DNA from 2 places in the Paraburkholderia bengalensis genome. Region 2 is predicted to be linked to the other one. Evidence: riboswitches for the same ligand, from Rfam matches in the RefSeq annotation. Region 2 holds a riboswitch; the other holds the start of a gene.
The links. A riboswitch is a leader RNA that binds a small molecule or an ion and turns the genes downstream of it on or off. The one in region 2 is predicted to bind thiamine pyrophosphate.
Positions count from the first base shown of each region.

Region 1: it holds a riboswitch for thiamine pyrophosphate, as region 2 does, so the genes downstream of both, H3V53_RS10355 (FAD-dependent oxidoreductase) here and thiC (phosphomethylpyrimidine synthase ThiC) in region 2, are expected to answer to the same signal.

Region 1 covers NZ_JACFYJ010000012.1:50,297-65,129, forward strand. The annotation lists gene H3V53_RS10330 (D-amino acid dehydrogenase) at 1-369, opposite strand, end outside; gene H3V53_RS10335 (MFS transporter) at 387-1,658, opposite strand; partial or broken gene H3V53_RS10340 (ATP-binding protein) at 2,076-2,292, opposite strand; gene H3V53_RS10345 (SDR family NAD(P)-dependent oxidoreductase) at 2,684-3,289, opposite strand; partial or broken gene H3V53_RS10350 (ABC transporter ATP-binding protein/permease) at 3,454-5,178, opposite strand; TPP riboswitch at 5,523-5,633, shown strand; gene H3V53_RS10355 (FAD-dependent oxidoreductase) at 5,880-7,019, shown strand; gene thiS (sulfur carrier protein ThiS) at 7,030-7,227, shown strand; gene H3V53_RS10365 (thiazole synthase) at 7,264-8,088, shown strand; partial or broken gene thiE (thiamine phosphate synthase) at 8,085-9,195, shown strand; gene H3V53_RS10375 (ABC transporter ATP-binding protein) at 9,282-10,103, shown strand; gene mlaE (lipid asymmetry maintenance ABC transporter permease subunit MlaE) at 10,100-10,876, shown strand; gene mlaD (outer membrane lipid asymmetry maintenance protein MlaD) at 10,965-11,519, shown strand; partial or broken gene H3V53_RS10390 (MlaA family lipoprotein) at 11,532-12,185, shown strand; gene H3V53_RS10395 (MlaC/ttg2D family ABC transporter substrate-binding protein) at 12,648-13,280, shown strand; gene H3V53_RS10400 (STAS domain-containing protein) at 13,277-13,582, shown strand; gene H3V53_RS10405 (ABC transporter ATP-binding protein) at 13,841-14,767, shown strand; gene H3V53_RS10410 (ABC transporter permease) at 14,764-14,833, shown strand, end outside.
Region 2 covers NZ_JACFYJ010000024.1:23,559-38,391, reverse strand. The annotation lists gene H3V53_RS16525 (DMT family transporter) at 1-477, opposite strand, end outside; gene H3V53_RS16520 (lactate permease LctP family transporter) at 613-2,211, opposite strand; gene H3V53_RS16515 (hypothetical protein) at 2,609-3,364, opposite strand; gene H3V53_RS16510 (glycine zipper 2TM domain-containing protein) at 3,762-3,974, opposite strand; gene thiC (phosphomethylpyrimidine synthase ThiC) at 4,257-6,188, opposite strand; TPP riboswitch at 6,295-6,422, opposite strand; gene H3V53_RS16500 (hypothetical protein) at 6,786-7,247, shown strand; gene H3V53_RS16495 (EamA family transporter) at 7,657-8,574, shown strand; partial or broken gene H3V53_RS16490 (2,4-dienoyl-CoA reductase FMN-binding domain-containing protein) at 8,917-10,946, opposite strand; gene H3V53_RS16485 (DUF4397 domain-containing protein) at 11,311-12,099, shown strand; gene H3V53_RS16480 (entericidin A/B family lipoprotein) at 12,334-12,471, opposite strand; partial or broken gene H3V53_RS16475 (sensor histidine kinase) at 12,889-14,342, opposite strand; gene H3V53_RS16470 (DUF1328 domain-containing protein) at 14,524-14,700, shown strand; gene H3V53_RS16465 (DUF1328 domain-containing protein) at 14,780-14,833, shown strand, end outside.

The DNA.
Region 1 (14,833 bases), on a different contig from region 2:
GCGAAACTCATGCAGGCATTCTCGGCTGTAGTAAGCGATGCGCTGCATCCGCTGCTTGTTGACGCGAAAGCGCGCGAGATCGCATTCGCGCAGCCAGCGCGCGATCCAGCGCCATTGCGCGGGGTCGAGCGTCGGCCGGAAAATCAGCGGCGAGGCAGGCTTGAACAGGTACTTGAGAATTTTCAGCGGCATGCCGGGCGCGGCCCACGGCGTCACGTAACCGGGCGCGATCACGCCCGCGTTGCCAAAGCTGGTGGAGAGCGCGACGTCGGCCTCGCGCTCGATCACGGTGACATCGCAGCCGCGCTCGCGCAGGTAGAAGGCGGTGGCGACCCCGATGATGCCGCCGCCGAGAACGATCGTATGCATGAAGTGACGAAGCCGTATTACACGTGTTCGGCGGACTCCGCGGTCTGAGCCGAGAGCGACTTGCCCTTCGTTTCCGGCAGCGCCAGCGCGGCCAGCACGACGAGCAGATAGCCCGAGCCCGCCACGATGCCGATCGCTTTCACCAGCGTCATCGTCTGCGACATCGTGCCGACGAGGATCGGAAAGAACGAGCCGATGCCGCGCCCGAGGTTGTAGCAGAAACCTTGGCCCGAGCCGCGAATCGCGTTGGGATACAGCTCGGACAGGTACGCGCCCACGCCCGCGAAAATGCCCTGCACGACGATGCCGAGCGGAAAGCCGAGCAGCAGCATCGCGCCGTCGGTGACGGGCAGCATCGTGTAGATCATGCCGAGCACGAACGAGCCGATCGCGAACAGAATGAATGACGCGCGGCGGCCGATCTTGTCGGAGAGAATCGCGCCGACGATATACCCCGTGAACGAGCCGACGATCAGCACGACCAGATAGCCGCTCGTGTTGAACACCGACAGATGGCGCACGGTTTTCAGATACGTGGGCAGCCAGGTCGTGATCGCGTAATAGCCGCCCAGCATGCCGCTGCACAGCAGGCTGCCGAGTATCGTGGTCTTCAGATGCGGGAACGCGAAGATCTGCAGGAAGTGCGACGTGTCGAGACCGCTGTCGCGCGCGCGACGCGTCGCTGTGAAGATGTCGGGATCACTGACGTTGCGGCGGATGTAGATGATCCACAGCGCCGGCACGAGGCCAATCCAGAAGCACGCGCGCCACGCGTACTGCTCGGGCAGCAGCGCGAAGAACGCCCAGTAGAGAATCGCCGCCGCCGCCCAGCCGACCGACCAGCTGCTTTGCACCGTGCCGACTGCCTTCGCGCGATGCTGGGGCGAGCGGATCGTCTCGGCCATCATGATCGTCACGACGGACCACTCGCCGCCGAAGCCGATGCCTTGCAGCGTGCGCGTCGTCAGCAGTTGCCAGAAGCCGTTCGTGAAGCCCGACAGGCAGGTGAACACGGCGAAAGTGGCGATCGTCCATTGCAGCACGCGCACGCGGCCGTAGCGGTCGGCGAGGATGCCCGCGAGCCAGCCGCCTATCGCCGACGAAATCAGCGAGCTCGTCGCGATCATCCCCGCTTCGCTCTTCGACATGCCCCACGACGCGATCAGTGTCGGGATCAGGAACGAGTAGATCATGAAGTCGAACGCATCGACGGCGTAGCCGCCGAAGCCCGCGTAGAGCGTGCGCCGTTCGCGCCCGGACAGTTCTGTGAACCACTGAAACGACGCCATCTCCTCTCCTTTGTTGTGCTTCAGATGTTTTTCCGGCAGGCCACAGATGATGACGCGGGCGGGTTGCGGTGGGTTGTATTCTACGGTCGGCCTGAAATGTGGCCAATGCGGAGCAAAAAACCGGCGCCTGGCCGACAAGGCGTAAACGGCCGCACAGGGCACCGCATTCCGGATTCTTGCTGATTGGCGAAGCCGCTCGCGGGCGAGCAGAGCGGCTATTGGCAGGCGTCGTTCGCCCAAAGAAAAAACGGCCCGTCCCAGGTGGCAGCGGGACGGACCGAACACGGAGGCGCCGAGGACGCCGGATTGCACTGTAGTCCCGAAACGCCGCGGTGCGGCCTGAACGTAAGGCAAGGTAAGCGCGACCCTCGCGCCTGTCCTACGCGCCCGTTACATGCGCTTCCTGCGCGCCCGGCTTCACGCCGGCTCCCCGGCGACGGGCAGCGCGATGCGCACATGCAAACCGCCCCTCGGGATGATTGGCGACGACGCACTGGCCGCCCCGATGATGCGCCAGCCGCACGACGATCGCGAGCCCCAGCCCGCAATGGCCTTCTCCGCCGCGCGCCGCGTCGAGCCGTACGAACGGCTTCATCGCGGCCGCAATGCGGTCTTCGGGAATGCCCGGGCCGTGCGCGGCATTGGCGGCCGTCGCGAGCAACAGCGCGGCAATGAATCCCGTAGTGAGCCCCGTAGTGAGGCCCGTAGTGAGGCCCGTAGTGAGGCCCGTAGTGAGACTCGCAGTGCGAGCGGAGTGCGCGAAAGCAAGGGACAAGCGGGACAGCGAAGGGAGGCGGCGGGCGAGTGACATGGCAGCTTTTCCAGTGACGTTGAACATGCGTCGCGGGCCGCGCCAAAGGAGCGTTTGGCCCGCGATGCAATCGTCGCTGGAACGGCGCGTGAGCAAAGCGCGGAACAGGGCATGCGCTTCGAAAGTGCTTTCGAACTGTTCGCGAGTCTTTCCGGATGTTGCGCGAGCGGCGCACGCGTCAATGTCGCGGCGTGCCCGGCGATGCGCGCGTGGCTTAACCGAGTGTCAGCCCGCCGTCGACGTGGATCACCTGGCCCGTGATGTGACGCGCTGCGTCGGACAGCAGGAAGGCGATCAGCGCGGCGATGTCGTCCGGTTCGGCCACGTGGCCCAAGGGCGTGGCTTGTGCCGCGCGCGCCCAAGCGGGCGCGTTGTCGGCGCTCGGTCCGCGCTCCTTGCGCGTATAGCCGGGCGCGACGCAGTTTACGGTGACGCCGAGCGGCGCCAGCTCCGCCGCCGCGGATCTCGCCAGCGATTCGAGCGCAGCCTTCGCCGCGGCCGTGCCCGCGAACGGCGCGTCCGCACGATAGCGATGCGCGACAAACGAACTCACGGCGACGATGCGCCCGCGCTTCGACGTTTCGAGCGCCGGCGCCGCGCGTTTGACGAGCGCTGCAAACGCGGCGGGCATCGCGGCGAACGATTCCGCGAGCGATTCGAAGTCGAGTGTGCCGATGGTGTGACGCTGCGCGTGTCCGGCGTTCGCGACGATCTGATCGAGCGCGCCGAACTGCGCGAGCGTTTGATGAACGGCGTGTTCGGATGCGCCGCGCTCAGCGAGATCGCCGAGCACGTCGCGCACGTGCGCGTCGACGAGCAAACGGCCGCCACGTTGTCGAGGCGTTCGCGCGACGCGGCATCCGCGCCGCGCGCGTGCAGCATCAGCGCGACGCGTGGTGCCGCGATGCGCCGCGCGAGCGCTGCGCCGATGCCGGAGCCCGCGCCCGTCACCAGCACGACGCGCTCGACGCGCAGCGTCTCGCGCATGCGCTCGACGGCGCGCTCGATGAACAGCGTCTGGTCGTGGAACGCTTCGAGCGTCTTGCGATGCGCGACGCTGACGATCGCCGCATTCGGCAGACGCTCGATCAGCGCGTTGTAGATGTTGCTTTCGTTGTCGGGATCGAGCGCGCTCGTCGCTTCGTCGAGGAACAGGAAGTCGGGCTTTTGCAGCAGCGCGCGCGCTGCGGCCAGACGCTGCTGTTCGCCCGGCGACAGCGAGCGTTCCCAATGCGCCGCTTCGCCGAGCCGGTCTGCGAACTCCGACAGACGGCAAATGGCGAGCGCTTCGCGGCACGCCTCGTCGGAATACGCGGACACGTCCGACGGATAGCACAGCGCCGCCTTCAGCGTGCCGATAGGCAAATAGCTTCGCTGCGGGATGAACAGCAGTTTCGCGTCGGCGGGCATTTCGATCGTGCCTTCGCCGAACGGCCACAGCCCCGCGAGCGTGCGCATCAGCGTGCTCTTGCCCGCGCCCGACGGACCGCGCACCAGCCAGCGCGACTTCGGCGCGATACGGAACGAGCCGACGTTGGCCATCGGCTCGCCGTCGGGCCGCTGCAAGCGCAGGTTCGTGACGTTGATCGAATCGGTGTCCGTGACGTGCACGTTGATGCCGCCGTGCACCGTGCCTTCGACCACTGACTCATACAGATGCTGCGAGCGCATCACGCGATTGAATTCCCGCAGACGGTTGACGGTTGCGCGCCATTCGGCGAGCGAATCGTAATTGTTGATGAACCAGGAGAACGAATCGCTGACCGTGCCGAACGCGCCCGTCACCTGCTGATACATGCCGAAGGAGATGCTCTTCGAAAAGTATTTGGGCGCGGCCGCGATATACGGAAACACGATGGCCAGCTGCGAGTAGCTGATCACAACGATGTTGAAGCGCCGCGTGAAGCGCATGATCAGACGCCAGTTCTCGCGGATGTGCGCGAACACGCCTTGCAGCTTCTGCTCTTCCGAGCGCTCGCCCTGATACAGCGCGATCTGGTCGGCGTTTTCGCGGATGCGGATCAGCGAGAAACGGAAGTCGGCTTCGACGCGCTGTTGCTGGTAGTTGATCGACACCAGCGGATGGTTGACCTTGTGCGTCACATACGAACCGATGGCTGCGTAGATCAGCGCCGCCCACACCATGTAGCCGGGAATCGAGAACTCGGTGCCGAACATGTGGAACGCGAACGCGCCCGACAGGTTCCACAGAATCACGATGAACGAGAACAGCGTGACGGTGGTCGACAGCAGGCCGAGCGACAGGTTGAGCGTCGAACTCGCCAACCCTTGCAGATCGGCGGATACACGCTGGTCGGGGTTGTCGGCGAGACTGTCGCGCTCGATCCGGTAGTACGCGCGATCGCCGAGCCAGTCGTTCAGATAGCGGGTGGTGAGCCACTGCCGCCAGCGGAATTCGAGCATCTGGCGGAAGTACGTCCGATACGAGCCGAGCAGGATCAGCGCGAGTGCGATGACCGTGAACTGCAGCAGCGAGTATTTAAAGACGGGGTAGTTGTACTGCTGGATCGCGTCGAAGAACGTGCGCTGCCACGTGTTGAACCAGACGTTGGCCGCGACCATCGTCATGTTCATCGCGATGACGAGCGCGAGCAGTCCCCAGGCTTTCCATTTATCCTCGGACACCCAGTAGGGCTTGATCAGTCCCCACGCCGTGATGTCCGCAGAATTTTTCGAATTGTCGATCATAAGCGTCCTTTCATACGGTCGGCCCGAGCGGTGGCGCCGTGCATCGCGTGGCCGCGTTGCGCTGCGCGTCACACCGGGTGATGGCCCGATGCATTGTTCCGGCAGCGGCTTAATCCGAACTTAAGCGTTGAACTTAAGCGTCGGACCTAAGCGCACGCTGCAGGACGCACCCGGCAGGCACTGCAAACCCGACGACTGGCTTGCAACGGCGCGGCATGTCGCTCGCATTGACGCGTGCCATTGTGCCAGAGGCGGACAGAACCCCGCCGGAAAGAAAAATGGGCCACCGCCGATTGCGTTCCGGACGGGTTTGCGGCCCGCGCGCCTTTTATGGTCTAATGGTCCGGACGAAACAGGGGTGCTTCGTGCGCGGGCAGTCGCTGCGGCGAGGCTGAGAGAAACCCTTCGCACCCGATCCGGGTAATACCGGCGCGGGAAGTTTTCGGGAAGTATTTCCTGGAAGTTCTCCTTCCGCCGGGGCGGCGTTCCCGTCATATCGTGAACCCCGATACCCGGCTGGCCTCGTCCGCTGGTTTCGTCCTTGGGTACGTGCGCACTTGCCGTACGGAAAAGGATTCGATGACCGCTCATTCTTCAGTTGTTTGTTGCGTTGGCGCGCGCTGCGCCGGATTCGACGTTGCCGCTCGCGACCGACGTGCGATTGCGCACGCGCTTTGCGCAGCACGCCGGAGGACCGCGCGATGAAGACGTCTGCTCAACCTGATTTCGCCGTCATCGGCGGCGGGCTGTGCGGCCGGCTGGTCGCGTGGCAGCTTGCGGGCGACGGCCATCGCGTTGCGCTGTACGAGCGCGGCGATGCGGCGGGCTCGCAGGCAGCCGCGTGGGTCGCCGCGGCCATGCTCGCGCCGCTCGCGGAAGCCGCCAGCGCCGAGCTGCTGATCACGCAGCTTGGCGCGGCGTCGCTGGAAACCTGGCCGTCGCTGCTTGCGCAATTGCCCGAGCCCGTGTTCTTCCAGCGCAGTGGCTCGCTGATCGTCTGGCATCACAGCGATCGCGCCGAAGCGCCGCTGTTCGAGCGGCGGCTGCGCGCGAACGCGCCCGCCGCGCTGCTCGACGGCGGCCTCGTGGCGCTCGCGGGGGCGCAGGTCGGCGCGGCGGAGCCTGCCCTCGCGGGACGCTTCGCGCAAGGCTGGCTGCTGCCGCACGAAGGCCAGCTCGACAACCGCCAGGTATTGACGGCGCTCGCGGCAGGGCTTGCGCAACGTGGCGTCGACACGCACTGGAACACTGCCGTCGACGACCACGCCTTGCCCGCTGCGCGCATCACGATCGACTGCCGCGGCCTGGGCGCGAAGCCTGTCATGCCGACACTGCGCGGCATTCGCGGCGAAGTCGCGCGGGTGCACGCGCCGGGCATCGGCCTGACACGGCCCGTGCGTCTGCTGCATCCGCGCTATCCGCTCTATATCGCGCCCAAGCAGAACGATCTGTATGTGATCGGCGCGACGGAAGTGGAGGGCGAGGACATGTCGCCCGTCAGCGTGCGCTCGGCGCTCGAACTGCTGAGCGCGGCGTTTTCGGTGCATCCGGGTTTCGGCGAGGCGCGCATTCTCGAACTGAACTCGCAATGCCGTCCGACGCTGCCGGATCATCGCCCCGTGCTGCTGTGGGACGGCGCCCACACGCTGCGCGTGAACGGGCTTTACCGGCACGGCTATATGATCGCGCCCGAAGTCGCGGGCGAAGCGGTGCGGTTTGCGTCGGCGCTGCTCGACGGCCGCGTCGCCGATGCCGACGCATTCGACGACTGGCAGCGCCACGCGCGCTGGAGCGAGCTGTTCCGGCGGGATCACGAGCCTGCCGTCACTCTCAACGTTTGAACGAATCGACATGGATATCCAGATCAACCAGAAGCCGCTGTCGCTGCCCGAAGGGGCGACCGTCGCCGACGCGCTCAGCGCATTCGGCGCGCGGCCGCCGTTCGCCGTCGCGCTGAACGGCACTTTCGTCGCGCGCACGCAGCATGCTGCGCGTGCCTTGCAGGCGGGCGACAAGCTCGACGTCGTGCATCCCGTCGCAGGCGGCTGAACGCCCCGGCGCACTGTCACAGACAAGGACTCACAGATGAACTCACACGCGAACGCCCGCGCCGACGCGCTCACGCTGTACGGCGAAACTTTCCAGAGCCGCGTGCTGCTGGGCACGTCGCGCTATCCGTCGCTGCAGTCGCTGTCGGATTCGATCGCGGCATCGAAGCCGGGCATGGTAACCGTCGCGCTGCGCCGGCAGATGAGCGAAGGCGGCGCGGAAGCCGGCTTCTTCGATCTGCTCAAGCGGCACGGCGTGCCGCTGCTGCCGAACACGGCGGGCTGCCAGACGGTCGGCGAGGCCGTCACGACGGCGCACATGGCGCGCGAAGTGTTCGAAACCGACTGGATCAAGCTCGAACTGATCGGCGACGACTACACGCTGCAGCCCGATCCCGTCGGTCTGATCGAAGCGGCCACGCAGCTGGTGAAGGACGGCTTCAAGGTGCTGCCGTACTGCACGGAAGATCTCGTAATCGGCCGGCGTCTGCTCGATGCGGGCTGCGAGGCGCTGATGCCGTGGGGCGCGCCTATCGGCACGGGCAAGGGCGTCGTCAATCCGTACGGCCTGCGCGTGCTGCGCGAGCGTCTGCCCGACGTGCCGCTGATCGTCGATGCGGGTCTCGGCGTGCCGTCGCATGCGTGCCAGGTGATGGAGTGGGGTTTCGACGGCGTGCTGCTGAACACGGCGGTCTCCCAGGCGACGCATCCCGAGACGATGGCGCGCGCCTTCGCGATGGGCGTCGAAGCGGGCCGCGAGGCCTGGCTGGCCGGCCCGATGGCCGAACGTGAAACTGCCCACGCGAGCACGCCCGTCGTCGGCATGCCGTTCTGGCATCAGGATGGGAGCGCAGCGGCATGACCGACACCTTGAAATTCGCGGGCCGCGACCTGTTCTGGCCGCCCGCCGACGAACTGATGGAAGCCGCCGAACGCATCCGCGCGCGACTGGGCGACTGGCCCGCGTCGCACGTGAACTGGCGTATCTGCCTGACGTCGCCCGACGACGCGAACGGCGGCGATCTGATCATCGTCGCCGATGAGCAACAGCACGGCGAGCAGATCGCGCGCTGGCAGACGCAGGGCGCGGGCGTGATCGAAGCGGCGGCGGGCCGCGCGTCGCTGCATCTGGGGGGGCGTGCGCTATCGGCTGGAAGGCCAGCTTGCCGAAGACTGGATTGCGGCGCTGGCGGCGTTTCTCGATTGCGGTTTCGATCCGCACGACGCGCTGGTGCTCGCGCTCGCATGGCGCGACGGCGACGAGACGAAATCCGACGATGCCTGGCCGTGCGATCTGTCGCGCTTTCCGCGCGTTGCCGGGCTGCCGGACGCGCCCGCCCAGCCGTTTGCCGCATGCCCCGATGCGCTCGGTCTTTACGCCGTGCTGCCCACGGCCGATTGGGTGGAACGCGTGGCCGGGTTCGGCGTGAAGACGCTGCAATTGCGCCGCAAGACGGCGGAGCCGGGCGAACTGAAACAGGAAATCGCGCGTTCCGTGGCGGCGGGCCGCCAGCACGATGCGCGCGTGTTCATCAACGATCACTGGCAGGCCGCGATCGATGCGGGCGCTTACGGCGTCCATCTCGGCCAGGAAGATGTGCATACGGCCGATCTGCACGCGTTGTCGAAGGCGGGCGTGCGACTTGGACTGTCGACGCACGGCTACTACGAAATGCTCACCGCGTTGCACTTCCGTCCAAGCTACATTGCGCTCGGCGCCGTATTCCCGACTACGACCAAAGTGATGCCGACGGCGCCGCAAGGTCTGGCGCGGCTCGTGCGCTACGTGAAATTGCTCGAGGGCGTCGTGCCGCTCGTCGCGATCGGGGGCATTAGCGGCGATGTGCTGCCGCAAGTGCTGGCGACGGGCGTGAAAAGCGCGGCCGTCGTGCGCGCGATCACACAAGCCGCCGATCCCGCTATTGCGACGGCAGCGTTGCAAAGCGAGTTTTTGCAAGAAAAAGTTTAGAAAAGTTAAATCGATAGCGTCGTCAAGGCAGGGTTTGCACGAAGGCCCTATAATTCCGCCTTCCGTGTAAAAGGACTGTCAGTTACGTGCCTTCCTCTGCCGAGACCCTCCTTGAGCTGCGCGACGTCGACTTCGGCTACGGCGAGCGGCTTGTCCTGTCGAACCTGAATCTGCGCTTCAAACGCGGCCAGGTGGTCGCGGTCATGGGCGGCTCGGGGTGCGGGAAGACCACCGTGCTGCGGCTGATCGGCGGCCTCGTGCGCGCGCAGCGCGGCCAGGTGCTGTTCCACGGCCAGGACATCGGCGCGCAGACGCGCGACGGCCTGTACGCACTGCGCCGCCGGATGGGCATGCTGTTCCAGTTTGGCGCGCTTTTTACCGACATGTCGGTGTTCGAGAACGTGGCCTTCGCGCTGCGCGAGCATACCGATCTCCCTGAAGACCTGATCCGCGATCTCGTGCTGATGAAGCTGAACGCGGTCGGCCTGCGCGGCGCGCGCGATCTCGCGCCGTCACAGGTGTCGGGCGGCATGGCGCGGCGCGTCGCACTGGCCCGCGCCATCGCGCTCGATCCGGAACTGATGATGTACGACGAGCCGTTCGCCGGTCTCGACCCCATCTCGCTCGGCATCACGGCGAACCTGATCCGCACGCTCAACCAGGCGCTCGGCGCAACGTCGATTCTCGTCACGCACGACGTGCCGGAATCGTTCGCGATCGCCGACTACGTCTACTTTCTCGCCAACGGCGGCGTGCTCGCCGAAGGCACGCCCGACGAGCTGCGCGCGTCGAGCGATCCGACCGTGCGCCAGTTCATCGACGGCACGCCCGACGGTCCCTTCAAATTTCACTATCCGGGCAGCACGCCGCTGGCGGCGGATTTCGGCATCGGCGGGGGCCGCGCATGATCAACGCGATCAGTTTCATCGGCCGCTCCGTCGTATGCGGGCTCGGACAGACGGGTTATGCGGCACGCATGTTCGTGCGTCTCGTCGCCGAATTCTTTGCGCTGCTGCGCCGCCCGCGTCTTGTCACGAAGCAGATTCACTTCGTCGGCAACTATTCGCTGGTGATCATCGCCGTATCGGGGCTGTTCGTCGGCTTCGTGCTCGGGCTGCAGGGTTACTACACGCTCAACCGCTATGGCTCCGAGCAGGCGCTCGGCTTGCTCGTCGCGCTGTCGCTCGTGCGCGAGCTCGGGCCCGTCGTGACGGCGCTGCTGTTCGCGGGGCGCGCGGGCACGTCGCTCACGGCCGAAATCGGCCTGATGAAGGCGGGCGAGCAACTGACGGCGATGGAAATGATGGCCGTCGATCCTCTCAAGGTGGTCGTCGCGCCGCGCATGTGGGCGGGCATCATCTCGATGCCGATTCTCGCCGCGATCTTCAGCGCGGTTGGCGTGCTGGGCGGCTATGTCGTGGGCGTGCTGATGATCGGCGTGGATGCCGGCGCATTCTGGTCGCAGATGCAAGGCGGAGTGGACGCCTATCGCGACGTCGGCAACGGCGTGATCAAGAGCATCGTGTTTGGCTTCGCGGTCACGTTCATTGCGCTCTACCAGGGCTACGAAGCAAAACCGACGCCCGAAGGCGTGTCGCGTGCGACCACGAAGACAGTCGTGTACGCGTCGCTCGCGGTACTGGGTCTCGATTTCCTGCTGACCGCTCTGATGTTCAGCTAAGAAGCGCGTGGCGTGATCTGACGGCCGGCGCGTCGCCACGCGCCGCGCAGACGCCACGCCGCCGCTGAAGATTCTCTCTGGGATGAAGATGAAAAAAACTGCTCTCGATTTCTGGGTCGGTCTGTTCGTGGTGCTAGGGTTTATCGCGCTGCTGTTCCTTGCGCTGAAGGCCGGCAACATGAGCTCGCTGTCGTTTCAGGCGACCTATCCCGTCAAGCTGAAGTTCGACAACATCGGCGGCCTCAAGGTGCGCGCGCCCGTCAAGAGCGCGGGCGTGACGGTGGGGCGCGTGGCGTCGATCGGCTTCGACAGCAACTCGTATCAGGCGCTCGTGACGCTCGATCTCGACAAGCAATACGAGTTTCCGAAGGACACTTCCGCGAAGATTCTGACCTCCGGCCTGCTGGGCGAGCAGTACATCGGTCTCGAACCGGGCGGCGACACCGAAATGCTGAAGGCCGGCGACACGATCACGATGACTCAATCGGCCATCGTCCTGGAAAATCTGATCGGACAGTTTTTGTATAGCAAGGCAGCGGATTCGGGCGCTGCCAAACCCGGCACATCGGCCGCGGCGCCCGCAGCGCCTGCTCCGGCCCCTGCCGCGCCTGCTGCGGCGGCATCGGGCGCGTCGGGTCAATAAGGAGAACAACAAATGAAGACGACACGCTTACGTGTCGCGGGGCTCGCTTTGGCGGTGGCAACGCTTGCTGGTTGTGCAACGGTTCAGAATCCCACGAAGGAAGATCCGCTCGAAGGCTTCAATCGCACGATCTTCACGTTCAACGACAAGGTCGATCAGTACGCGTTGAAGCCAGTAGCGAAGGGTTACGTGTTCGTCACCCCACAGCCCGTGCGCGACAGCGTGACGAACTTCTTCTCGAACATCGGCGACGTGTACATCGCCGCGAACAACCTGCTGCAGCTGAAGATCGCCGACGGCGTGTCGGACATCATGCGCATCGTGATCAACACGATCTTCGGTGTCGGCGGCCTGTTCGACGTCGCGACGATCGCCAAGCTGCCGAAGCACGACAATGACTTCGGCCTGACACTCGGCCACTACGGCGTGCCGGCGGGTCCGTATCTCGTGCTGCCGCTGTTCGGGCCGAGCACGGTGCGCGACGGCGTGGGCATCGCCGGCAACTACTTCATCAATCCGCTCACCTACGTGAAGCCGGACAGCGTGAGCTGGGCGCTTTACGGGGTCAACATCGTCAACACGCGCGCGAACCTGCTGAACGCGAGCGACGTGCTCGAAGGCGCGGCGCTCGACAAATATTCGTTCGTGCGCAATGCGTATCTGCAGCGCCGGCGTTATCTGCTGTCGGACGGCAGCGCGTCGACGGCGCTGCCGGACTATGGCAACGAAGCGCCGCTGCCCAAATACGAGGACGTCGACGGCGGTGCGGCCGCTGCGCCGGCGCCGGTGCCGGGTGGTGGCGCGGCGCCTGCTGCGAAGCCTGCGACGGCTTCGGCGCCGGAAGCGGCGTCGGGCGCGGCAACAGATAATGCAGCAAGCGGCGCGAGTGCCGCGCAACCCGCGTCCGGCACGGGCGCGCCGCCCACCGTGCCCGCCGGCCAGATCGTGCCGCCCGCGCACTTCGGCTATCCGTCGCTGAAGCTGCACTGAGAGACGTGACGTGCGAGCGTGGTATCCGCCTGCCGTAACACTCGGATACGACTCTCGCAGTTTGGGCGTGGATTGCGGCTGAACTCGCGTGATATTGTCGCTTCCAACGTTAAGCCTATTTTTTTTGCAGGACTGGAAATGAAAAAATTATTCTTCTTCATCCCGTTTTTTGCAGCACTTTTTGCGTTCAGTAGCGCGGCATCGGCACAAACCGTCGATACGAACAACCCTGACGTCATGGTCAAGACCGTCACACAGCAGGTGATCGACGCCGTGCGCGCCGACAAGACAATCCAGAGCGGCAACATCGGCGCTGTCACGAAGCTCGTCAACGAGAAAATCCTGCCGTACACGGACTTCCGCCGCACCACGCAACTCGCGATGGGCCGCAACTGGCGCACCGCTACGCCGGAGCAGCAGAACGCCGTCGTCGAGCAGTTCAAGACGCTGCTGATCCGCACGTATTCGGGCGCGCTCGCGCAGGTGAAGGACCAGCAGATCGAATACAAGCCGTTCCGCGCCAATCCGGACGACACCGACGTCGTCGTGCGCTCGGTCGTGATGAACAACGGCTCGCCCGTCGAACTCGACTATCGTCTATACAAGACGCCGCAAGGCTGGCGCGTGTATGACCTGAACGTGCTCGGCGCATGGCTGATCCAGGCGTACCAGCAACAGTTCAACGAGCAGATCCAGAAGAGCGGCGTGGACGGCCTGATCCAGTTCCTGACGGCACGCAACCAGCAACTCGCCGGCGGCAAACAGTCGTGAACAACTTCACAAGCGCGCCCGTCAGGACGTCGGTCAATACGTTCGAAACGGGCGACACGCTCACGCACGCGAGCGCGAAAGCGGCGCTCGCGGCTGGGCTTGCGCGCATCGGCGTCGGCGCGACCGCGGTCGACTGCGCGCCGCTCAGGCAGTTCGATTCGTCGGCGCTCGCCGTGCTGCTTGCGTGGCAACGCGCCGCGACCGCGCGCGGCACGCCGCTCGTGATCGTCAACCTTCCTGCGGGGCTGTCCAGCCTCGCTCAAGCCTACGGCGTCGATAGCCTCCTGACCGTACGACATTGACGCTTATCTGATCGACAGGCGTCAGTGAGCCTTGCGCCGCGTTTCACGTTTGTGCGCTGGCTCACCTTCTCTCAAGGCAAGTCGGCGGTTTCGACTTTTGCCCTATAATCAAACGTTTTTTGGCGGCTGGCCGTTCCCCTCAGGGTCGACGGCGAAAGCGCAAGCGTTCTTTTGCACCCGGCCCCAAATCCGTTCCCCATGCTTTCGCGCCCTTGCCGGGCGACCAATCAGGCGTCGTCCCCCCGGCGGCGCACAGTCATGTCAGCGATTGAAATTCGTAACGTCAGGAAGCGCTACAAGGATCTGCAAGCGCTCAAAGGCGTCAGCTTCACCGTCGAACAAGGCGAATTCTTCGGGCTGCTCGGCCCGAACGGCGCCGGCAAGACGACGCTCATCAGCATCCTCGCGGGACTCGCGCGCGCCGACGAAGGCAGCATCGCGGTCCACGGACACGACGTCGTCGACGATTTCCGCCTCGCGCGCCGCGCACTCGGCGTCGTGCCGCAAGAACTGGTGTTCGATCCCTTCTTCACCGTGCGCGAGACGCTGCGCATCCAGTCCGGCTACTTTGGGCTGCGCAAGAACGACGACTGGATCGACGAAGTGATGGCCAATCTCGATCTCACCGAAAAAGCCGATGCGAACATGCGCGCGCTGTCCGGCGGGATGAAGCGCCGCGTGCTGGTCGCGCAGGCGCTCGTGCACCGGCCGCCCGTAATCGTGCTCGACGAGCCGACGGCAGGCGTCGACGTCGAACTGCGCCAGACGCTGTGGAAGTTCATCTCTCGCCTGAACCGCGAAGGCCACACGATCGTACTCACCACGCACTACCTGGAAGAAGCCGAATCGCTGTGCGACCGGATCGCCATGCTGCGACGCGGCGAAGTCGTCGCGCTGGAGCGCACGAGCACGCTGCTGCAACGCTTTGCCGGCACGCAACTGTTCATTCGCTTTGCACAGGGCGTGTTGCCTGCCGAACTGCGCTCGCTCGAAGTCGATCCCGGCGACGTCAACGGGCGCCAGCATCTGCTGCGCCTGTCGAGCTATGACGACGTCGAGCGCATCCTCGCGCAATGCCGTGCGGCGGGTTGCACGTTCGAAGAAATCGAGGTCCGCAAGGCCGACCTCGAAGACGTATTCCTGCAGGTGATGAACGGACCGGAAGTCGTCGAGGGGCTGGCATGAGCGGCTTTCGCACACTGTTCTACAAAGAAATGCTGCGCTTCTGGAAGGTGTCGTTCCAGACGGTGC
Region 2 (14,833 bases):
GGCAATCTGGTCCCACACCAGCATCAGCACGCCCGCGAAGCCGATCACGAGGCCGATGCTGCGCAGCGTGCTCAGCTTGTCCTTGAGCCACAGGTAGGCAACGAGGCCGCCCCACAGCGGCGTCGTCGCGTTGATCACGGAGGTGACGCCAGCCGACAGCGTGATTTCCGCGTATGCGAACAGGCAGAACGGCGCGGCCGAATTGAGAATGCCGACGATCAGGAGCGGCAGCGCGCGCGTGCGCAACGTCGCCGCCGACTCGCGCAGCGGCCGGCGCGCAACGAGCACCATCACCAGGAACAGCGCGCCGATGCCCACGCGCAGCGCCATCAGCGGCGCGACCCCGAAGTCGCTCACGCCGACGCGGATGAACAGGAACGACGCGCCCCATAGCGCGGCGAGAACGAGAAGCTGGAAGACGTTGACTGGATTCATCGTGAGGGTGTCGCGCGCAGTTGAGTCGCGATGCGTACGCATGCTAACACCCGACTTACGCGCGTCGTTTCACGATGGGATGAAACAGCAAGAATCGGCAAGTCGACGCAGCACGCGAATGGCGGGTGCAGGCCACCCGCCATCGCCGGCGCGCAGATCAATGCGGGCCGGTACGCGTCAATGCGGAATCATCCACGTGAGCACGTTCTGCTGCAGCCACACAAGAATGCCGAGCAGCACGGTCAGCAGGATCGAATGCTTGAAGGTCTTGGCGAACACATAGCCTTCCTTGCCCTTGAGATCGGTGGTGGCGACGCCCGTCGAGATGTTCTGCGGCGAGATCATCTTGCCCATCACGCCGCCCGACGAATTCGTCGCGGCCATCAGCACGGGGTTCAGATTCAACTGATGCGCGGCGACCACCTGGAGATTGCCAAACAGCGCGTTGCCCGATGTATCGCTGCCCGACAGGAACACCGCCACCCAGCCGAGGAACGCCGACACCAGCGGAAAGAACGGTCCCACGGACGCCACGCCCAGACCGAGCGTGTAGTTCATCCCCGAGTAGTTCATCAGGTACGCGAGACCGACGATCGTCGCGACCGTCAGAATGGCGATGCGCGTCTGCACCCACGTATCGGCGATCGCGCGGCCGAAATCGGCCGGCTTCAGGCCGACAACGAACGCCGTGATGATCGACGCAACGAGGATCGCCGTGCCCGTCGCGAGCGGCTGGAAGTCCCAGATGGCGCCGTACGGCGTGTTGTAGAGCGTGATGTAGACGGCTTTGTCGAGCCCCGGCCACGGCACCTTGACGTCGCCGATCAGGAAGATTTTCGCGATCGTCCAGATAATCACGACAGCCGACACGATTAGCCACGGATACCAGCCCTGCGTGCCCGTGACCTTGCCGCGCGTCTCGTTCACGCGGTCGACGTTGATGGCGAACGCGGGATCGGCGGCGGGGCGCCACACGCGCAGAAAGGCGATTGTCAGGATGAGCGAAACCAGCGAAGACAGCACGTCCGTCAGGCTGTAGTTGATGAAGTTCGAGGTGACGTACTGCGTGAGCGCGAAACTGCCGCCCGACACCAGCAGCACGGGCCACACGCGCAGCATGTTGCGAAAGCCCGCGTACACGCCGATCACATAGAAGGGCAGCAGCAGCGCGAAAAACGGCAGCTGGCGGCCGACCATCTTGGCGAGCGCGTCGGTGGGCAGGTGCGTGACGGCGCCGAGCACGGTGATCGGCACGCCCAGCGCCCCGAACGCGACGGGCGCCGTGTTGAAGATCAGCGTGAAGGTCAGCGCTTCGAGCGCCGGAAAGCCGAGCAGGATCAGCAGCGAACTGGTGATGGCGATCGGTGTGCCGAAGCCCGAGATGCCCTCGAACAGCGCGCCGAACGAAAAGCCGATTACCACCAGCACGATGCGCCGGTCGTTCGGCAGGTTGTCGATCATCCACATGCGGAAGGCCGCGAAACGTCCCGAATACTGCGCGATGTTGTACAGCAGAATCGCCGTGACGACGATCCACATCACGGGCCAGCAGGCGAAGACCGCGCCCGCCGCGACGGAATTCAGCGCGAGTCCGACGGGAAACTGCCAGCCGAAGATGGCGATCAGCAGGCCGACTACGAGACCGGCCAGCGACGCCTGCCACGCCGGTCGCCGCGCCCAGCCGAGCAGCACGAGCACCACGATGATAGGCAGCGCGGCCACGATGAACGAGGGCAGCAGGCTGTTGCCGATGGGAGTCAATATCTGATGAAACATCACGTCTCCTTCGTTGTTGTTCGATTCGACGCGAAGACTGCGCCTACGCGGCGAAGCGGCAGGGCTGGACGGATGAAGGCGCGCAACGGATACACAAGCGTCGTGCGACGCGAGCGCGGGAGGCGCGGGATCACGCAATTAAACAGGTGTTGCACTGGCAACCGCCAGCATAGAGCGCTGGAGATTTCCGTCAAGCAGGGAAAACGAAGAAGGCTGTTGCGGGAATAGAGGCGGGGCGTTGTTCGTAGCGCACGCATTTGCGCTTGCTGTAAGTAGAATGTTTGGCGTTCGTAAGCTTCCGCGCGAACGTAGTAACCCGTTGCGCGCATTCATCGACGGCGCGCGCTGCCCATCGAGGCGCCGCCCGCCAGGCGACGCGCCCGCGATTCACTGGGAACTAGTGTGAACGGCCGCCGCCGTGTCCGCCGCCCGATGTCCAGGCGCGACCACCCCCGCCGCCGCCCCAGCCGCCGCCGCCCCATGCGCTGTGACCGCCGCCCGAGTAGCCATAGCCGCCATAGCTGCCGCCGTGACCGCCCCAGCCCGCGTGCGTGCTTCCGCCCCAGGCGCCGTGACCATTGCCCCAGTAGCCGTGACCATTGCCCCAGTAGCCATGACCGTTGCCCCAGCTGCCATGTCCGCCGCCCCAGTATCCGTAATGACCCCAGTGGCCGTAGTAGCCGTAGTGTCCGTAATGCCCGTAATAGCCGTGCCCGCAACAGCCGCCAAAGAACGCGAAGCTGAACGTCACCGACGGCCACCAGAAGCCGGGCCAGCCATACGCGTAGTAAGGATAAGGGTAGGGGTACGGGTACGCGTAGGGACTCCACGCGACGGGGTAGTACGCAGGCGCGCCGTAGGCGGGCGCCGGCTGCGCGGGCGCGAGGTCATAGGCGGGTGGCTGGCCATCGGGCGACGTCCCGTCGGGCATCGTAAACTGTTCCTGCACGGGAGCCTGCGTCCGGTCGCCCGATCCGATGGGCATCTCCTGCTGCGTAGCCGCCGTCGGCACGGCGGGATACCCGGCGTAGTAGCCGTAGTAGCCAGGATAGTAGCCGTAGGGAGAGTAGTAATAGCAACCAGACAGCGCTCCCGACAGCGCCAGCATTGCAACGGCGCTGGCGACGCGCAGCGTTGCATCGAGCGGTTTCATGACGTGCTCCTCTATCGCGCGCCGCCGCATGCGCGTCGCGCATTCACGTTATCTAAAGAGCTTACGTCAGCATTTCGCGGCTCACCTCACAAAGTGGTAACCGCTTATTTCAGGGCGACGTGCTGCAGGACATGTCCGGCGCGTACGTGCGCGCCGGACTCTGCCCATCTCCCTTCGGCTTCCGAAACGTCGGGTCTGCGTCGCCGCTCGCGCGATGTCCGGGTCCGTTTGCCGCATCGCCTCGATGGCGATTTGTCGTATATGTTCTGCGTGATCGACCTGCCGGGCCGACTTGCCGGGCGCAAATCCTGAGGCCGGCTTTGCCAGGCCGTCGGCGTGGTCGGGGTCAGTGCCTGCGGTGCGGGGCGAAACCTCAAGCAGGGCGTGAATGCGCCAACTACTTGCCGACCTGGTTGCCGATCACGCCGCCGACGGCCGCGCCGCCCAGCGTGGACAGCGCATTGCCCCCGATCGCCGCACCCGCCGCGCCGCCGACACCCGCGCCGATTGCCGTATCCCGTTGCCGTGTGGTCATGCCGTCGCAGGCGGCCAGACTTGCCACCACAGCCACCAGCGTCGTCAGCGCACCGATTCGATGGAATGTTTTCATGGTTGCGACTCCCTGTTTTATCGGCGGGATTCGCATGTTGCGCTCCCGCTCAAGGTGATTTCATGGTATCGCCGCGGTCCGTTTCTGTTTGTGTGGGCTTGTCAGTAAAGTGTCGGTTTCGTAATCAAATGTTTCGCGTTTTCGAACGATTGCGACGGCCGTAAAAACAACATGGCCGCACGCGCGATGCGGTAAAACCGCGCGCAAAAAAGCCCGCCTCCACGGGGCGGGCTACTCTGATCGCGACACGCACGAAGCGTCGTGCGCGCCGGACGTCGACCGTCACTGACGCTGATAAATCTCCGCGCCGCTCTTGATGAACTCGACGGCCTTCACTTCCATGCCTTTTTTCAGCGCGTCGGTGTCGCTCATGCCTTCCTTCGCAGCGAAGTCGCGCACGTCCTGCGTGATCTTCATCGAGCAGAAGTGCGGGCCGCACATCGAGCAGAAATGCGCGACCTTCGCCGAATCTTTCGGCAGCGTTTCGTCGTGGAATTCGCGCGCCTTGTCCGGGTCGAGGCCGATATTGAACTGGTCTTCCCAGCGGAACTCGAAGCGCGCCTTGCTCAACGCGTTGTCGCGCACCTGCGCGCCCGGATGGCCCTTCGCGAGATCGGCGGCGTGCGCGGCGAGCTTGTACGTGATGATGCCCGTCTTCACGTCGTCCTTGTTCGGCAGGCCGAGGTGCTCCTTCGGCGTGACGTAGCACAGCATCGCCGTGCCGAACCAGCCGATCATCGCCGCGCCGATGCCCGACGTGATGTGGTCGTAGCCCGGCGCGATGTCCGTGGTCAACGGTCCGAGCGTGTAGAACGGCGCCTCGTCGCACCATTCCAGTTGCAGGTCCATGTTCTCCTTGATGAGCTGCATCGGCACGTGGCCCGGACCTTCGATCATCACCTGCACGTCGTGCTTCCACGCGATCTGCGTGAGTTCGCCGAGCGTCTTCAGCTCGCCGAGCTGCGCTTCGTCGTTGGCGTCGTAGATCGAACCGGGGCGCAGGCCGTCACCGAGCGAGAAGCTCACGTCGTACGCCTTCATGATTTCGCAGATGTCTTCGAAGTGCTCGTACAGGAAGCTTTCCTTGTGATGCGCGAGACACCACTTCGCCATGATCGAGCCGCCGCGCGACACGATGCCCGTCATCCGGTTGGCCGTCAGTGGCACATATTGCAGGCGCACGCCCGCGTGGATCGTGAAGTAGTCGACGCCTTGTTCGGCCTGTTCGATCAGCGTGTCGCGGAAGATTTCCCACGTCAGGTCTTCGGCCTTGCCGTTGACCTTTTCGAGCGCCTGGTAGATCGGCACCGTGCCGATCGGGACGGGTGAATTCCGGATGATCCATTCACGCGTCTCATGGATGTGCTTGCCCGTGGACAGATCCATCACGGTGTCGCCGCCCCAGCGGATCGCCCACGTCATCTTGTCGACTTCCTCGCCGATCGACGACGTCACGGCCGAGTTGCCGATGTTCGCATTCACCTTCACGAGGAAGTTCCGGCCGATGATCATCGGCTCGCTTTCCGGGTGATTGATGTTCGCGGGAATGATCGCGCGGCCGCGCGCGACTTCTTCGCGCACGAACTCGGGCGTGATTTCGTTCAACCCGTTCGGACCGAATGCCGACGCGCCGAATGCCTGGCCCGGATGCTGGCGGCCCATCATCGCGGCGAGCTTCGCGCCCGTCGGGCCGCTCGTCTTCAGGCTTTCCAGATACTCGGCGCGGCGCTGGTTCTCGCGAATCGCGATGTATTCCATTTCCGGCGTGATGATGCCGCGCCTGGCGTAGTGCATCTGCGAGACGTTCTTGCCGGGCTGCGCGCGGCGCGGCGTGCGATGCAGGCCGGGAAAGCGCAGCTGCGCGGTGGCGGGATCGGCGGCGCGCTCGCGGCCGTAGTCGCTGGAGAGCCCCTGCAGCGCCTGCGTGTCGCCGCGCGCTTCGATCCAGCCCTGGCGCAGCGCGGGCAGGCCCGCGCGGATGTCGATCTTGGCGTCGGGATCGGTGTACGGACCCGACGTGTCGTACACGTAGATGGGCGGATTCTTTTCGCCGCCGAAGCCCGTGGGCGTGTCGGACTGCGTGATTTCACGCATCGGCACGCGGATGTCGGGTTGCGAGCCGGTCACGTAGACCTTGCGCGAGTTCGGCAGCGGTGCGACGGCAGCTTCGTCGACGTGCGCGTCCGCGGAAATGAATTTCGGGTTGGCGTTCATGCGTCTCTCCATGCAATTGTGGGGCGTTACAGCTACGCAGGAGAACGAGACGGAGGGGAAGTGGACCGGGTTCGCGCGAGTAAGGTGATGCAGTACGGCAGGTAAAGCGGCGAGCCCGAACGCTTCCCTGCGCTGGCATTATCCAGATCAGGTTCAAAGGGTATTTCTCACCCACGCCGTGCGGTGCCGTATTCGTATCCGGCGACGCACAACGCAGGACCCCCGCGTTAGCAGCGCACACGATACCCTGGCTGGGCCGGGTTTGGCAACTTATCTCGAAACTGACGGAGAGCGCACGGGCGAGACGCGGGCGGGTCGGCGGAAAAGCCGTGTCGCACGAGGCTTTCAGCATCATGACGGTTTTCGGGCACGTGCCGTTGCTGACGCAATCGGTTATCTCATTAATGAGGGGAATGCCTTATTCTCGAGGTAGCCGTGGCGGTGGCGGTGGCGGTGGCCGCGGCGGTGGCGGTGGCGGTGACGGTGACGACGTCGATGTAAGGCGGATTCAAGATCGCTCGCCGCGTGCCGTTACCGATAGCAAAGGCAGTCTGATTATCGGGAAACCTAATCAAAACGATGCATGAGGAAAGAGACATGACGACATCGAAATGGGCACGTGGCGCGGCGGCCGTGCTGGCCGCGACGGCGGGCGCATGCGTGCCGTGCGCGGTGGGCGCGCAAACTCTCGCGTCGGGCGGCACGATCACTTTCGCCGGTGCGATCGTCGCACCGTCGTTTGGATTCGCAGCGACGCCCGTCACGCGCCATTCGCAAGGATTCCGTACGGAGCGATCGATGGACCCGAATGCTTCGGCAATCGATGTGACGTTCACCCCGGCTCCGGACACACCGACGGCGGCGCAAGTGTCGGTGTTCGTGAACACCGAAGGCGGCATCGCCGCGCCGCGCACGCTGACAACGCGCTTCTCCGATAACGCGCGCCATCTGGCGCAGACGGGCGCGGCATTCAGCATGGGACGCGCGGGCGGCACGCTGTCGATCGAAAGCGGCGCGGCGGCCGAGCGCGCGGTGACCGTGATGCTCAGTTACGACTGAGTCTCGACGGTCGGTTGGCGGCTGGATGGCGACCGACGCGCGGTTTATCCACCTTTGTTCAGGCGTGCGGGGACGGGCATCGGTCTATCGCCCGTTTTCGGCTGCCTTGCTACGAAAGTTACGATTCTCTTGCCGAAGCGTTGCCCAGATACTGCATAATGCACGGCGGCGCGGTTTTCGCGTCCGTTGGCTGCCGTTGTTGCGTTCTGCATCACGATAGCCATCAATTCGCGCCACTATCCCAGACGCTTCCCTTGTCGTCCGACGGCTGTTCAACTCCCGTTTTACCGTTCTACTGCCATGCCCGCCCGCTTGACCACCGATGCCGCGTCGCCGATGCGGCGCCAGCCGTTCCGTTTGTGGGTGTTCAGCGGGGCTGCCGGCCCGTCGCCGGCATGGGCGGTCTGACGTGGCGTTCCATCTCCCCGGCCGTTTCCCGTTTCGCCTGCCGCAGTCCCACGGCGGACAGATCGCGCTCGCGCTCGGCGTCGTCTATATCGTATGGGGCTCGACCTATCTGGCCGTGCACGTCGCGCTAGGTTCGTTTCCGCCGCTGCTGATGTCGGGATTGCGCAATTTTTTCGCGGGCGTCGGGCTGTTCATCTTCACGATGCGCCGCAAACCTGTGTGGCCGCCGCTCGTCGAGATCCGCAATGCGGGGCTGGTCGGCACAATGCTCGTCGGTCTGTCGAGCGGGATGCTCGCGTACGGGATGCGCACGGTCGGCACGGGCACGGCGGCCGTGATGGTGGCGACCGTGCCGCTGTTCGCGACCGTCATCGCGGCGATCGCGGGGCGCAAGATCGCAAAGGGCGAGTGGTTCGCCGTCGGGCTGGGGCTGGTCGGCATCGCGATCCTCAGTCACGGCGACCAGACAGCGGGCTCGGCGGGCGGCAGTCTTGCCATTCTGTGCGGCGCGTTGTTCTGGGCGGGCGGCGCGCATCTGGCGTCGCGCCTCACGCTGCCTTCGGACCTGTTCCTGTCGACATCGCTGCAAATCGGCCTGGGCGGCGCGATCTCGACGATGGTCGCGTGGATTTCGGGCGAGCGCATGATGGACGTTCACATCCTGCCCGTCCTCGCGTTTCTGTATCTGATGCTGGTCGGCACGATGGCCGCGTATGTCGCGTATGGCTTCCTGATCCGGCACACCAGCCCGATCATCGCGAGCAGCTGCATGTACGTGAACCCGGTCGTCGCGGTGGCATTGGGCGCTGTGCTGCTCGGCGAACCGGTGACACGCGCGACCGTGATCGCGACCTGCGTGATTCTGGTGAGCGTCGGGCTGTCGTTCTGGTTTGATTACCGGCGGCGCGGCGAGGCCTGATCCGCTTGCGGGCGCGCATGGGGGCGGGGCGGTGATGCAGCGGCTCGTCGCGTTGCGTGTCGGCCGCGCGAAGTAGCGAGCCGCGACGGCAGGGTATCGGCAGCTTCCTTCAATCGTTCCGCAACGGCACGGGATCGGGTATATCTTCTCGGGGCGATCGTCCGCCATCACGCGCCTCGGTTGCGTCCCAACCGCACGTCCGGTCGTCGCCATCGGGCGCATCATCATGCAGCGGTCGTCCGCGATCACGCGCCTCAACCGGGCCTTAACCACACGTCGGTGACCCTCATCGGGCGCGCCATCGTCACGCCGCGCCGCCCAGCAAGCACCGCCAGGCAGCCACTACAACCGCGCCGCCAGTTCCGCGCCCTCGCGTATCGCGCGCTTCGCATCGAGTTCCGTCGCGAGCGACGCCCCGCCGATCACATGAAAGCGCGGCCCGTCGGCGGCGGGCGCAGCGGGGTAGAGGTCGCGCAGCGACTCCTGCCCCGCGCATACGACGATCGTGTCGACATCGAGCCACTGCTCGCTGCCTTCGCGTGCGATCAGCAGGCCGCGCTGCGCGATCTGCCGATACGTGAGCCCGTCGAGCATCGCCACGCCGTTGCGCGCGAGCGCCGCGCGATGCACCCAGCCCGAGGTCTTGCCGAGGCTCGCGCCGAGCTTGCCGGTCTTGCGCTGCAGCAGCCAGATCTCGCGCACGGGAACGCACGGGCGCGGCGTCTTCAGGCCGCCGCGCCCGCTGACGGACAGATCGACGCCCCATTCGTCCGCCCATGCGTCGCGCGACAGCGGTAGCGGCTCGTCCGCGCGATGCAGCAGGAACTCGCACACGTCGAACCCGATGCCGCCCGCGCCGATCACCGCAACGCGCCGCCCGACGGGCACGCCGTGCAGCACGTCGACATACGACAGCACGTTGGGTCCGTCGATGCCCGCAATCGCGGGACGGCGCGGCACGATGCCCGTCGCGACGATCACGTCGTCGAGCGCGAGGCGGCGATGAGCGCGGGATCGACGCGCGTCGACAGACGCACGTCGACGCCATGCCGCGCGAGCTGGCTGCCGAAATAGCGGATCGTCTCGCTGAACTCTTCCTTGCCGGGAATGCGCATCGCCAGATTGAACTGACCGCCGATGGTTGCGGCCGCATCGAACAGCGTCACGCGATGCCCGCGCGCAGCCGCCACACTCGCCGCCGACAGTCCCGCCGGCCCGGCGCCGATCACGGCCACGGCGCGCGGCTTCTGATGCGCGGCGAGCGGCCGGTAGACGAGTTCCGTCTCGCGGCCCGCGCGCGGATTGACGAGGCATGTGGCGCGCTGGTTCTGAAACGTGTGGTCGAGGCACGCCTGATTGCACGCGATGCACGTGTTGATCTCATGGGCGCGTCCTTCGGCTGCCTTCATGACGAAGTCGGGATCGGCGAGCAGCGGCCGCGCCATCGACACCAGATCGGCCACGCCGTCAGCCAGCAGCGCTTCGGCGACCTCGGGCGTGTTGATGCGGTTCGACACGATCACGGGCACGCCGACGGCCGCTTTCAGACGCGCCGTCAACGGCGCGAACGCGGCGCGCGGCACCGACGTGACGATGGTCGGCACCCGCGCCTCGTGCCAGCCGATGCCCGTGTTGAACATCGTCACGCCCGCCGCTTCGAGTGCTTTCGCGATCTGCTCGGTTTCATCCCACGTGTTGCCGCCTTCGACGAGATCGATCAGCGACATCCGGTACACGACGATGAACCGCTCGCCGCACGCGGCGCGCACGCCCTCGACGATCTCGCGCGCGAGCCGCATCCGGTTTGCGAGGCTGCCGCCGTACGCGTCGTCGCGTCGGTTGGTGCGCGGACACAGGAACTGGTTCAGCAGATAGCCTTCGCTGCCCATGATCTCGACGCCGTCATAACCGGCGCGTTGCGCAAGCCGCGCGCAGCGCGCGTACGCGCGCACGGTCTTCGCGATGCCGGCGAGCGTCAGCGCGCGCGGCTTGAACATCGAAATGGGGGACTTCAGCGCGGACGCCGACACGACGAGCGGCTGATAGCCATAGCGTCCCGCATGCAGGATCTGCAGCGCGATCTTGCCGCCTTCGTCGTGCACGGCCTGAGTGAGCTTGCGGTGATTGTGCAGATCGAACACCGAGTTCAGCGTGCCGCCGAACGGTAGCAGCCAGCCTTCGCGATTGGGGGAAATACCGCCCGTGATGATGAGACCCGCGCCGCCTTTCGCGCGCTCGCGGAAGTACGCGGCGAGCTTCGGATAGTTCCAGAAGCGGTCTTCCATGCCCGTATGCATCGAGCCCATCACGACGCGATTGCGCAAGCGCGTATAGCCGAGGTCGAGTTCGGACAAGAGCCGCGGGTAAGACATGCAAGCCACCATGTAAAGTTGGGACGCGCTCGAACGATACACGCGCGCACCCGCAAAACCGCCGAAGAAAAATTCTAATCGCCTTTCAATTCCTTTATGTCCGGCGCCGGATTGTTCGCGAATCATCAGAAGTAAGCGCGATGGCACGACGATTGCTGACCGCAGTCGTCCAATCGACGTGTGCAAGCCGCCGTTTTAGCGTGCTCGCCGACATCGCGGACAAAAAAGGCGCGTCGCCAGCGACGCCTCCGCGCGTCCATCCGGCGCACAACGACACCACTAACGTCAACGCCGGACAGATGCACGGATGCGGGCGGCGCGTCGCAGATCAACGGGCTCGAGCCCAATCAGGGAGAGGTGGCAAATGAAGGTTATCCGGACCATGGCGGCGCTGATAGGCGTCGTCGCGCTCGTGTCGGCGTGCGGCGGAAGCTCGAACGACGTGGGCAAAGAACTCGGGTTGCAGAACCCGTTGATCCACTTCGTGCATGCGATTCCGAGCGGCCCGACCGTCGACTTTCTCGTCAACGGCGCGGCGCTGCAGAAGAACATCGCATACAAGAACGTGACGAACTTTGCGAACATCAACACTGGGCAGACGTCGGTCGGGTACGCGCCGGCGGGGACCACGGCGGCGCTTGCGAGCGGTGCGTTCTCCGACGTCGCCAAGGGCCACGAGTACACGGTGATCGCCGTGCCGGGCGCGTCGGGGCCGGACATCGGGCTGATCGATGATCCGTTCGACAAGGGGCTGTTGTCGGGCAGTGCGCGCGTGCGCGGGTTCAATGCCTCGGTGAACGCCAGCAACCTCGACCTGTATCTGGTGCCCGCGAACAACACGAACATCGCGAGCATCAGCCCGACGATGGCGGGCGTGTCGTTCAAGAACGCGGTGCCCGCGAGCGGTCAGGACTCGATCTATGTGTCGGGCGGCACGTATGTCCTGATCGCGACGGCGGCGGGAAGCAAGACACCGATCTTCCAGTCGAACTCGTTCGCTCTCGCGAACAACGCCGACTGGCTCGTGACATCGGTACCGATCGGCGGCGCGTTGAGCCAGCTGTTGCCCGGCCAGATTCACTTGCTGGTCGCGCAGGGCGGCAACACCTCGCAGCCGGCGCTCGAGCTGACCAACACGTTGAACGGCCAATAAGAAAAAACGCGAGAAAAACGCCACGCAGCATCAGGGGGATGGCACGGCGGCTCGCTCACGTGAGCCGCCGTTCTGTTGTTTGCGCGCGATGTATCTGTCGCGTGTTTGCGTCCGCGAGCGGCGTGACGAAAAAAAATGCCGCCGCGTGAGACGCGGCGGCGACATGTGGAATTCGAATCAGCCTGTTGAGCAGTATGAAAGCAGCGTTATGAACGCGGCTGTACGAAGGCGAAATCAGTCCGAATGCTTCTCGGCCGAATTGGTGATCGCGTTGCCGCCCTTCGATATGTCCTGGCCCGCGCCCGCCATGGTGTTGCAGGCGGCCAGCAGCGTCGTGCCGGCGAGCAGCAAGAGTGCGATGAATCGTGTCATGAGTCTCTCCCTAGCAGGTTGTTCGATGAATGCATCCGGTCGATGCGCGCGCAGGTCGTTCAGGTCATGCATTGGCGCGTGTTTGTTGGCTACTCCGGCGCGCGCGTCCTGGTCGTCCGACCGGGGCATCGCGCCAGCCGATCCGGTCTGATTCCATGGTAAGAGAGGCATTGCCGCGACGCTGTCAGAGACGCGACGATTTTCTTGTCGGCGCAATCCTACGCGGCAACCCGTGTCGCAAGCATCACGAAATATCGACTCAATATCGAGTCAGCCGCGCACGATGGGCGCGGGCCCTGCATGCGGGTCAGTGTCGAGGGCTTTATCGGGGGATTTTTCGGGGGCTTCATTGCGCACTTCATTGGGCGCTTTAAGGCCGGGCTCATCGAGCGTCGATTTGACGTGTGCAGAAGCGTCCGGCGCGTCCGGCGCGTTGGCCACGGGCAGCACGACACGGATATCGGTGCCGCGCAGGTTGCCGCGACGGATCTCGAAGCGGCCGCCGCGGGCGGCCACGCGCTGTCGCATGCCCATCAGCCCATGCGTATGCGTGCGCGTCAGGTCGGCGGGCATGATGCCGATGCCGTTGTCGGCGATGTGCAGCGACACCTCGCCGTCGCCCTTGGCAAGGCCGATGGTGATCTGCGTTGCGCGCGCGTACTTTGCCGCGTTGGTGAGCGATTCCTGCGCGACGCGAAAGAGCGCGATTTCCGTGTGCTCGTCGAGCTGGATGTCGTCGGCGGGCAGTTGCAGGTCGAGCGTCCAGCCGTTGCGCTGCGCCGCTTCGTCGCCGAGCGTGCGCAGCGCCGTGACGAGACCGAAATTCGCGAGCACCGTTGGCCGCATGTCTTCGATGATGCGGCGCTTGAGGGCAATGCCCTGATCGAGCGTGGCGAGCGCACGCGTGAGCTTGTCGGCGACGGCGGGGTCGGTGTCCTGCAGCTTGCGCCGCGCCCACGCGACATCCATCTTGCTCGCCGTGAGAATCGCGCCGAGTTCGTCGTGCAACTCGCGCGCGAGCTGCGTCTTTTCGTTTTCGCTGACCGCCTGCAGGTGCCAGCCGAGCGCTTCCAGTTGCCGCGTGCGCTCGTTGACGAGCTGATCGAGTTCTTCCTGTTGCGTGATCAACTGCTTCTGCGCGCGCGCCTGGCTGTCGAGCTGAATGCCGAGATTGCGGAACAGCAGAATGAACAGCACGATGTTGAGAGCCGACAGACCCGCTGCCACCAGCGTCGACACGCGCTGGTCGGCGCGGCTCGCGTCGAGTGCGCGCTGCGCGCGGCGCTCCTCGTTGTCGCGCAGCAGCACACGCTCTTCGTCGTCGAGCGCGCGTTGGCTGCGCTCGCATCGCTTGCGCCGGGATGTCCCGCTGCGGCCGGTGCGCCGCACGCCGCGAGCGCCGCCGCATTGCCGGTTGGATCGGGCGATGCCTGCTGCAACGTCTGCACGCCGTTGCCGATGCGCGCATCGATCAGCGCGGCAATCTGCGTGAAGCTGGCCAGTTCCGCGCCGTCGGCGGCGCGCCCGAAATACGCATCGAGCGAACGGAGGGCGCGGCGAATAGCGGCGGCGCTCGTGCAGAACTCGCGCGCATCGGCGCGATTCCTGGTCAGAAGAAAGCGGCTTTCGTGCGCTTGCAGTTGTGCGAGCTGCGCGCCGAGATCGCCCAGCTGCGCGCTCACGCCACGCGCTTCGAGGGCCGCTTCGTATTCCGACGCGATGCGTTGCCGCGCTGATTCCAGAATGACGAGACCGCCGCAGGTGATGACGATCGCCACTGTCATCGCGATCGCCCAGCTGCGCTCGTGCATCCAGCCTGTCAGCGTTGTCGTGAGTCGTGTTGCGGCTGCGCCTGACACGGCAGTCTCCATGCGATGAACTCATCGACAGTGTAGCGTCGCGGGGCGCCTTTGCGTTCAGCCATCCCCGCCGACGGGCCGCCGAAAGCCGCTGTCGGCGGATTCCCACAGAAAAAACAGCGCGCGCCGGAATGCGGGTACGCAAACTGCTCCGTACGATGGGTGTTCACGATCCATCAGGGAGGTTGCCATCATGCTCAAGTGGGCGTTGTTCTTCGCCGTGATTGCCGTCATTGCAGGGCTGCTCGGCTTCACGGGCATTGCAGCAGGCGCGGCGGCGATCGCGAAGTTCCTGTTCGTGGTGTTCCTGATCCTGTGCGTGGTGTTCCTCGTGCTCGGCTTCGTCGTGACGAAGAAGATCGTCGATTAGCGGAGCGCGAAGGCAATCTATCCGCCACGGATCAACGGACCCGCGATGACACATCGCTCAAACAGGAAGGAGCGTCCGCATGCTGCATTACGCACTCGTTTTCTTCGTGATCGCGATCATCGCCGCTGTGTTC